3 regions of the Bacillus salitolerans genome follow, and region 2 is predicted to be linked to each of the others. Evidence: riboswitches for the same ligand, from Rfam matches in the RefSeq annotation. Region 2 holds a riboswitch; each other region holds the start of a gene.
What was found. A riboswitch is a leader RNA that binds a small molecule or an ion and turns the genes downstream of it on or off. The one in region 2 is predicted to bind cyclic di-GMP.
Positions count from the first base shown of each region.

Region 1: another riboswitch for cyclic di-GMP. It lies ahead of ACFSCX_RS23950 (hypothetical protein); the one in region 2 lies ahead of ACFSCX_RS15205 (HD domain-containing phosphohydrolase).
Region 3: another riboswitch for cyclic di-GMP. It lies ahead of ACFSCX_RS01615 (DUF192 domain-containing protein); the one in region 2 lies ahead of ACFSCX_RS15205 (HD domain-containing phosphohydrolase).

Region 1 is NZ_JBHUEM010000055.1:131,544-134,823, forward strand. Features, by position in the region: gene ACFSCX_RS23940 (TetR/AcrR family transcriptional regulator) at 1-387, shown strand, start outside; gene ACFSCX_RS23945 (hypothetical protein) at 475-1,356, shown strand; cyclic di-GMP riboswitch class I at 1,498-1,581, shown strand; gene ACFSCX_RS23950 (hypothetical protein) at 1,649-2,233, shown strand; gene ACFSCX_RS23955 (SH3 domain-containing protein) at 2,233-3,280, shown strand, end outside.
Region 2 is NZ_JBHUEM010000024.1:110,661-113,940, forward strand. Features, by position in the region: gene ACFSCX_RS15205 (HD domain-containing phosphohydrolase) at 1-1,526, opposite strand, end outside; cyclic di-GMP riboswitch class I at 1,761-1,846, opposite strand; gene ACFSCX_RS15210 (DUF5317 domain-containing protein) at 1,927-2,517, opposite strand; gene ACFSCX_RS15215 (STAS domain-containing protein) at 2,553-2,864, opposite strand; gene ACFSCX_RS15220 (flagellar assembly protein A) at 2,878-3,280, opposite strand, start outside.
Region 3 is NZ_JBHUEM010000003.1:12,875-16,154, forward strand. Features, by position in the region: gene ACFSCX_RS01600 (spore germination protein GerPB) at 1-196, opposite strand, end outside; gene ACFSCX_RS01605 (spore germination protein) at 209-430, opposite strand; gene ACFSCX_RS01610 (aspartyl-phosphate phosphatase Spo0E family protein) at 587-721, opposite strand; cyclic di-GMP riboswitch class I at 1,136-1,227, shown strand; gene ACFSCX_RS01615 (DUF192 domain-containing protein) at 1,315-1,659, shown strand; gene ACFSCX_RS01620 (Flp family type IVb pilin) at 1,677-1,847, shown strand; gene ACFSCX_RS01625 (Flp family type IVb pilin) at 1,873-2,052, shown strand; gene ACFSCX_RS01630 (Flp family type IVb pilin) at 2,104-2,280, shown strand; gene ACFSCX_RS01635 (A24 family peptidase) at 2,708-3,226, shown strand; gene ACFSCX_RS01640 (TadE/TadG family type IV pilus assembly protein) at 3,220-3,280, shown strand, end outside.

The sequences.
Region 1 (3,280 bases), on a different contig from region 2:
TTCCATTTTTTTGAAAATAAAGAGGCGCTTTTTAAGGCTGTGATTGATCGGGCATTTGGGAGAATACATGACACTTTTGTAGAAGCTCAAGCACCTGCTGAGCAATTGATAGGTGCTATGGGCCGAGCATTCGAACAATTGATTCAAACACACCGAGAAGAAGTGCTCATGGTCATGCAAGCACATACAATATCAGAGCCAGGGATTCGTGAACATGTCCAGAGCATTCATCGCATCATGTTTGAATCATTGACATTGAAATTTGAGAAAGCGGGAATTCCGAATGCAAAAGGTACAGCAGCTCAATTTATTGGAACAGGCCTATTAATAACACTTGCTGAGGTATTGAATTTGCCAGAAATGATCCCTGGTGGAGATGGTTGTTAAAAAAGAGAAAAGTAAATGTTCTCTTTTTTTACACAGTTATTTATTGATTAATAAATAAATAAATAAAATAGAAAGAAGGGAAAAATCATGGAGAATAGTCAAAAGCAGCGCATTCAATTATTTGAAGGAGAAAGGTCACTGGTTATGGTAGGGCTCATTGGGTTTATCCTATCATTAAGTATTGCAATCTTTATCTTTTTTCAAGGTGCAGTTATTTTACCTGAAGGCAATATGAAGGATGCCTTTTCTTTTAATGCAGCAATCGGCATTTTCATCCTATCGATAGCGGCGGTTCTGCCCTTTGCGGGTTTTACGGAGAGAAAGCGAAAGATTATTCGGTGGTCTTTTATTGTCTCAAGTATATATGGTTATGCCATTGAAACCATACAGAACTTTAGAGGTCTGGATCCTCGATTTTCTCGGATGGGTACTGTTGTGGATGCGATAGGTGGAATGGTATTTGGAGTTATGTCTTTAGTACTTGTTATGTTGGCAATCTGGCTGACAATTCGCTTTTTACGGATGAAGCCTCCTTATGAACGTCCATTGCTTCTACTAGGAATTCGGTATGCATTTGTATCTGTCGTCGTGGCCAATATGGCTGGAATCTGGATGATTTTACTTCAAGATCGCTTTACAGGGGAAGCAGGTAACCTTATTGTCCTACATGGAATTGGCTTTCATGCACTTCAGACGTTGATTATCCCGGCGTGGTTAATAGAAAAAACAAATGTGAAAAACAGCATTAAGAAAGGACTTGTCCATATAGGCAGTATCGCTTGGATGTTGATGATTATATTGATAGGGATCCAAACTGGATTTGGCCGATCTGTATTTGAGTTCACGGCATTCCCAGTTTTAGGAGGGCTGTTTTTACTAGTCTGGTTTGGGACAGTTATCCTTACAGTTTCTTTATTCCTCAAAAATAGAAGAGCTCAATCACTGCAACGGGATTCACTATCTTTGTAGGCGTGAAAAGAGTGGGGGCGTTACGTGAAAAATAGAGAGAGTTCAATAGACTTTGAAAGAAAAGGTTAATTTTCAAAGTCTATTGTATTGCTAGTGAAAAAGTACTATGATAGTTTTATAGGTATTAATGACTACTAATTACATATCAAAGGGCAAACTTCTTGAAAAAGTGGGACGCAAAACTATAGGGGCTTACGCTACCAAGCATGCCAGCCAGTTGCAAACAATTTTATCGATAGACGCCTTTTTGATGTGGCGTTTTTTTTTAATTTTCTAGATAGAGGTGACGTCAATGGGAAGTACAGAAGAGTTAATGAACGGGTTATTTGGTACAATCGAACAGGTGAATGAACGGATGAAGACGGTTCATTCACACCCGAATTTTTCGGGCGGCGTTGATTTTAGAACCTCCAATGGTGAGGTTGTGGCGTCTACGAGGCCGGGTGCTGGTGGAGATACGATTGTAGAGGCTGATGGGGAAGTGGTCGGTCATATCCGTGACAATGTAACAGGCGGACATACGTTTGACATGGGGATGGGACACGCGATTAATTCGTCTCCTAACATTCATGGCGGGATGAACTATCATGATAATGTTGAAGGGTTTATTGGTTACACAAAGCCGACCTTTGATGGAATGGGCTATTATTCTCCGACGCATGAACAAATGCTCACCATGTCAAACGATTCGTTAGTGGGAGGCGTGATGATTACGTCTACACCTGCTATTGCGATACCTGATCCATTAGCTGATTACGGTACGGCTCTTGACACACTTGATATTACGAATTCTGTCTTAGATGCTGGATCTATTGGAGAATCGCTAGAGCTTAGTGAAGGGTTAGAATTCTTTAACATGATTGCGGATTGGTTGTAATGGGACAAGCTCAGCTAACAACAAATGTGTTTCTACATCCAAAGCAGCAATATGAAAAAATCCAGCGAGAATTACAGATTCATTTACTACCGGAAGTGGCGGAAGAAGTAGAGGCCTACGTTCAGCATAAATGTGAAGAGCAGTTCCAGGTGATTCATGGCACGTTATCTGCCAGATATGATGCACTTCGAAAATATGTATATGAGCCATTGCAAAAGGTTGAATCAAAGGAAGAGTTCCACGAATGTATTCGTCAGTTTTTTACATACACGAATGTCACAGATGTGATTGAAGAGCTGAAGGAGCTTTTTATCTTAGATCATCTTCAAGAGGATTATGAAAGCTTCTTAGAGGGGATGTCCAAAAACGAATACGGTAAAATCTTTCAGCACCTTTCATTTGACCGGAGCATTTTCGTTTTTTTACAGCAAGGGTTATTGTCTGATTTAGATCAGCTCAGTGACCAATTGACCGAATATGCCCTCGCCGTAAAAGCGTATAGCGAACTTCTTCAAAAAATGAAGTCTCAAGCAGCAGGGAGGACCTTTGCGAAAATTGGAGCCTCTATTTTCGGATCTCTCATTGCTGGACCATTTGGTGCCTTTGCCGCACGCGGGATGATGAGTTCATTTTATGATGAGAATTCAAGGATTGGCCAAGCGATGGAAGAAGTCGATGAAGCGTGGAATGCCTATACCGATTCGTTAATTGCATTCTTAAATGATTTTGAGGTAAAGTACCGTCATGTCATGATGGCGATGTACGGAGGTGTCATGCTAAAGGCGAATCACCATTTTACTTCATACAAAATGGAGTTCTCTGCGTTAGCGACATTAAGTCAAAACTATGAGCTTTGTCTTGTGAAGGATGAAGAGGCCAAAACGGTAAAGTGGGCGAATGAAACAATCTCCACAATTCAAGCTCTGTTCAATCAAAAGGAATACACGAAGGCATTACAAATAGCTGATCCATTCTTCCATTATGTGAATCAAAGCCCAGTGTTGGGCCGAACGATAGTAAAGGAAAACAGAAGTGTAAAGTATTTCG
Region 2 (3,280 bases):
AACTGATATCCATCTGGCACTTGAGTACAATAAACGTCATAAAGTCTTCCAGCTTCATTTTCTACTATTTCCCTGATGATTCTTTGTTCCACTTGTACCTTCTCAATGAGAACAGTTAACTTTTGTTCAATATCAAGACTAACTTCCTGACCTTTTCCATCAATAAAAACCTGATGTTTGAATGTAAGGTGAGTCACACTTAATTTACTTAATAATTCAGAGTCTTTAAGTTTGTGACTAAGTTTAGAATCTACTTTTTTCTCAACTGATTCCTTCTCATGTACAACTTCTTCCACCGACTCACCTAAACACAGTTCCATAAATATATTTAAACTTACTTCAACTAACTTCGGATCAAGCTTATTCCCAGCAAGCTTACTAAACTCTTTTTTGGGATTTTTTATCTTTGGATCAAGTAAAAGATGATCGAGCTCATTGGCAACAGAAATGATTCTAGAGCCTAAAGGAATGCTTTCTTCGGCTAAATTATATGGAAAACCATTTCCATCCCACTGCTCATGATGATAGAAAACATATTCTGCTGCTTTGTCTAACCCTGATATTTCTTTCACCATCTTCGAACCCAATTCAATATGGTTCCTATATTCCCTTTCCTCTTCAATCGTTAAAGGGCCTCTTTTTATAAACAGTTTTTCACCTAATTGGAGCTTACCCATGTCATGAAAAAGGGCTGCATAATGAATTGAGTCAATTTCCTCCATGGGTAATTTTAATTCCTCAGCTATTCTTCTAGCCATTTTCCCTACCCGCGTAGAGTGACCACGGTTGATTAACAATTTCATTTCTGACACTTCTGAAAATTTCTCCATTGTTGATAAGAAGATTTTTCGAAGGTTAATAAATAAACCAAATGCGTATCTAAGTAGAAAATAGCAAAATACAACAAAGAAAGTAACAATAAAAAATAGGAGTGGTTGCTTTAAGCTGTAAATATAGACAAGGAACAATGTAATACTAGATGTCGTAAGAAACATATAGATAGCATCTAATAAAATATTTAACAAGGTTCCCCAGTAAGGTTTATTATTAAGTGTTGAAAAAACAACAGCAATCAATATATAGTTGACCAAAGAATGTATTCCTATAACAGCGAATAGTAGCAACATTGTTTTCCAATGAAAAATACTCTCGCGATCATATAGCCATTCAAAGAACAAACCTGCTACAATAATACAGATAATATATAGACTCAAATTAAACAAATTTTTCTTAATGTTTCTTTTTTTCCATAATAAGGCTGTAGTTAAGAGGAAAATAACGAGTTCCACTACAACTGCATTTTCCACTCCATAAAACAATAAAGCAATAAACGTAAAGGTTTGAGAACTAGTAAATAAGGTACCATTGGGAAGTTCAATTAAAAAATACTCTAATACCCCTGCCAAGATACCTAATGCAAGAATGACTTCAATACGGGAGTAATCGGTTGTAAGGAGGGATATGACTAATAATGTAAAACCAACCAATATTATTGAATTAATATATACATTTAATTTGGTTGGCATTTTCTTTCACATCCTTTTTTAAAATATGAGGAAATAACTTGTGGTTTAACAAATAAATTAATCAAGAAACATCTATTTTTTAATAAAAACTGGGGCGTAGGTACTGCTATTGAATCCTTAAATCTAAAAGATTATGATTATGGACGCCAAGGTACTCCTGCTACTGCAGATAATGCCATTGCAGCAAGAACCATGATTAGAAATACTTTACCTTTCATGGGATCAACCTCCTTCTTCGGTAACCGGCTGCCATTGAGATTTTCCTCTTTAGGCCCTAGCTTTGCGTCCTCGTCTTTCGAGCGAGTTTGCCCTTTTCGATAAGAAAAACATCTATATTCTTTGAAAATCCTACGCCCCAAGATTGAAACCAATTTTAATGTTGAATCCTACTTTGTCAGATTCAATCAATTTCTAGCCCTTTTTTGTTTTTGTGGAAGATATCAACGTAGCTTTTTATTCCAGTGATGGTATAAAAAAAGAAGATACACATCCCAAAAGTAATAATGACATCTCCTATGCTAATGACCTTATCAAATAATGCATAAGGCAAGTGAAGTGGAATAACATCACCTAGAAAAGGTAGCATTGTATGTTCATTGATTAATTGATGCTTTCGATAGCCTGATTCAAGAATTTCTATATAATGAGAAAGGTTTGCCGCTTCTAATGCTTTGCTAGATACCGGCATCCTTCCACCGTTTATGATAATGACTAGGAAGTTTAAAAACATCCCAACGGAGAAAAGTATAAAACCCGGTAAATGTTTATTGATCAACGCCCCTATTGAAAGCAGGAGATATGAAGCTGCGATAAATAGAGAAAACCACTTTGTAAATGCTGAGTAATCATAAAGATACATGGCTATGAGTTGAAGGACAAAGCAGCTTAATATGAGATAAGGAGCTTTAATCTTAACCTCCCATAAATGGTCAAATGACTTTGCACGTAAGTATGCAAATAGTATGGCTAGGAACAGATATTCATAAATCATCTAATTCCTCCTTTTCTTATAGAAGATACTAATTCCTAAACAAACACATCTTCTCCAACAATATCTGATATTTGGAGTATATCGAAAACCATCGCCACATCCTCATTTACATTCGTGATAGTTACCTTAATATTTTGGTCTGTCAGCAGTTGGATGGTTTTCAACAAAAGTCCAATACCTGAGGAATCTACGAATGGTACCCTTTCAAAATTGAATACAACTGAACGATACGTAAGGAGACTTGGGGTTAATTCTTCCTCTATAATCTCAGTAGTTTCAATATCCAAATCTCCCTCTAGATCCACCCTTACTCCATCTTCTTGTTCCAGCAATGAGTACTTTAACATTCGATTTCCCCCTTTATGATTTAAACGCTATATTCCCTTCGTTGTCCAGGTAGGCAACAACCTCATAGGTGACATCTTGAAAGGTGTATTTAGACTTTCCAATTTTGATTGTAGTACCTTCCATTGCTTTATTTATTTTTATGGTTTGATCACTTGGAACAGATATTAAGGTTGTAACACCACTTTCAGCACCAACTTCATTGATATCAACACCTAGTCTTCCATAAACCTCTCCACCTCTTAGAGCACCTTTAACTTTCAAACTACCACCTGCATGGATAGTAGAGTGTGTACAACTTTTCCCTACTATTAACACATTACCACTACAATAAATCTTACTCTTTAGTACATTAGGTACTGTTATAAAGGAATCTTGATCAATCGGTGAATCGCTTTCTTCATTTAGTTTCTTCATT
Region 3 (3,280 bases), on a different contig from region 2:
CTTCTCCTCCACCTTCAACTGGCCCTGTATAAGGACTAACAGCCTTTGGGGCAGCCTCTTTAAAACCACCTGTATTATAAAGGTTTGAGAGTGGTTTAATCATTCCAGCGCTTCCAATTTGTAGAACCGATGAATTGGAAACACTGCCAACTTTCAACTGGTGAATACATATATTTTGATTAATATAGAAATTCATCACAGGTCCCTCCTAATTGAAATCTACAATAGGTTGATCAACGGCATCATTATCATCTGTATTCGTTGAACTCTGATTATTATAAACCCGCAGACCATCACCAGTATTAAAGGATCCTGCCCCGGAAAAGGTTTTTGCTGTAGAATTTGGTGTCATCATAAATACATCACCAATATTGAAGACACTCGAGGCCCCTATACTAATAACTTTTACTGCACCGACAATAGCAGGCATTAAAAACATCCTTTTTCAATAGATTACATGCAGTATAATATGGATAAATGCCTGGGAATGTTCACGAAGTCACAGTAAAATCTTTAGAAAAATAAAAAAGACTCGTCTATCTGACAAGTCTTACATGTTCTAGTTGTAAAATTCCGTATATATTAGTTAGATGCCTAGTTTTTTATTGATTAATTCATCTAATTCTTGGCTACAAATTACGGTTTCTTCTGCTGTAAGCCCAAATTCCAGGGCTAAGAAAATCATTTTCTTTCTTTTTTCCTCAATCATCACTTCAAGCATTTTTCTTCTCCTACTATCTAGAAATCATCGAATCCATACAATTAATATGTAATAAGATGTACAGAATAATTATACAAACTATGAAAAGAAAAGGAATAGTTTCGATAAAAGAAGTGCTAAAGTTACAAAACATAGCATATTTCTACAAAATAAATAGTTGAATGGTCACGAATTAGCTCAGTAATTTGCAGAATTCTAATAATTCTGTCAGTTAACTAGTTTTCATGGACTACAAAAAGCCAACAATTGGTATTAAATGAAGCTTCTTTTGCAATTTTCTTTATCTTTTTTAACGAAATGTGACAAAAGACCAATAATTTAGCAGGAGGAAAATAAGCTCTATGATGGATATGTCTTTTCCGTTATATCTCCTATGATAGTTACAAGAGATCAGTCAGAAGCATAAACGCTGATTCTCGATAAAGGCAAAGCTGATGAAAATCAGTGACGCAAAGCTAAAGGGGCTAAGGTGTGATAAAAACACACTACGCCAGCCAGTTACCGAAAGAATAGGGGCGTTTCATTTTTTATAGCTAAAACCCCACTTTCGGTAAAGGTGGGGCTATTTTAATTACAAGGAGGTGAAAAGGCGGGTGAAGCTCATCAACCTGAAAACGAAGCTCGAGTTAGCTAATCAGATCGGACAAGCAAATACATTTTTCACACGATTAAAAGGGCTAATGTTTTCTAGTGAACTCCCTTCAGGCTGTGCACTTCACATCATGCCCTGCCAATCGGTTCATACGTACTTCATGAATTACAACATTGACGTATTATTTATGGATGATAACCAGAAGGTTGTAGGTATTGTTGAATCGATGCAACCGAGAAAAGTCACGAAAGTGTATCGGAAAGCAAAGTCAGTCATTGAATTACCTGAAGGAACGGTTGCATCTACTGGTTTAAAAGTAGGAGATGTCCTTTCATTTGAAGTGTAATTCAAGGAGGTTGTATGTTGAAGAAATTAATAGACTTAAGTCTAAAAGAGAATGGGCAAGGACTAACCGAGTATGGGTTAGTATTGGGACTAGTTTCAATTGCAGTAATCGGGTTGTTCAATATACTTGGTGATGCAATTACAGCAATGTTTGAAAATGCTCTCGCCATACTATTAAGTAGGGAATAATCAAATAAATGAAGAGGGAGAGATCATGATGAACAAACTAAAAGGATTATTTTTAGAAGAAAAAGGACAAGGGATGACAGAGTACGGTTTAGTATTAGGTGTTATCGCGGTAGCGGCAGTTGGAGCCTTAATCGCTTTACGTGATGAAATAACAAATATGTTTGAAACAGTATCAAATGCTGTATTAAATCGTGAAGGTCAATAATTCTATTCAAGTAATTTTGTTATATAAAAAATGAAGAGGGAGAGATTAATAATGAACAAACTAAAAGGGCTAATAAAAGAAGAAAAAGGGCAAGGGATGACAGAGTACGGATTGGTACTAGGTGTTATCGCCGTAGCAGCTGTTGGTGCATTAGTAGCGTTACGTGATGAAATTACAGCTATGTTTGAAACAGTATCAAATGCTGTATTAAATCGTGAAGGTCAGTAATTTATCAGTTATAGCCTTAATACTTATTTTATATCAACTAATAGTATATGCCCCATACGTTTTCAAAACGTGGGGCTCTTTTTAGCTCATAGGAAAGTATTAAATTTTTCATGTAGTTAAAGAACTGCGTATTTATTATTGCGTTACAAATAGGAAACTGCATAAAAAAAAATAGGCGAACGCTGGCGTCGAAGGACTGGTCGCTAGCCAAGTTTTTCAAAATTATTAAGAAAGTATAAAAGTTTTTCAGCAAGAGAATGGGCTAGTCACTTGGAATCCAGATCCAGCACCTAGCTACAAGGTCAAATAACCTTAAATGAATAAAAAGGGAAAAGCACCCTTTTTCACATTTAGGAACATTTCTGCCTTAGGCTAAACGGGGCGCCCTGAGCTTTTGTTCTAACAGTTTAATAGAGGTAGTGATAAAATGATTAATTTTACTATGCTCATCATATTAACCATTTGTCTATTTACTGACTTAAGAGAAAGGAAAATATATAATATCGTCATTTTTCCAGCTCTAGTAGTAGCCATTGGTTCCAATGCTTGGATGGATGGTTTATCTGGACTATGGTTTAGTGTTACTGGCTTTGTTGTGGGATTTATGATTCTGTTAATCCCTTACTTTATGGGGGGAATGGGTGCTGGAGATGTGAAGCTGTTAGCACTTATTGGAGCGTTAAAGGGAGTCATGTTTGTGCTAACAACAGCCATCTTTATGGCCATTATAGGCGGAGTCATGGGCGTATTGATCCTCTTATTTAGAAAAGGGGCTATAAAGAGAATAAAGTCCATTCTGTTTTCAGCAGCCTGTATTAAGATGGGAATGAAAATCCCATTAATGATTGACAAAGATGGGTTAAAAACCACTTATCCATATGGAGTGGCAATAGTAGGAGGAGCCATCATAAGCTTACTTAATAGAGAGTGGGTGCTTTTATGGTAAGAAACGAAAAGGGCCAATCATTAGTAGAAACCGCACTAGTGTTACCCATATTAT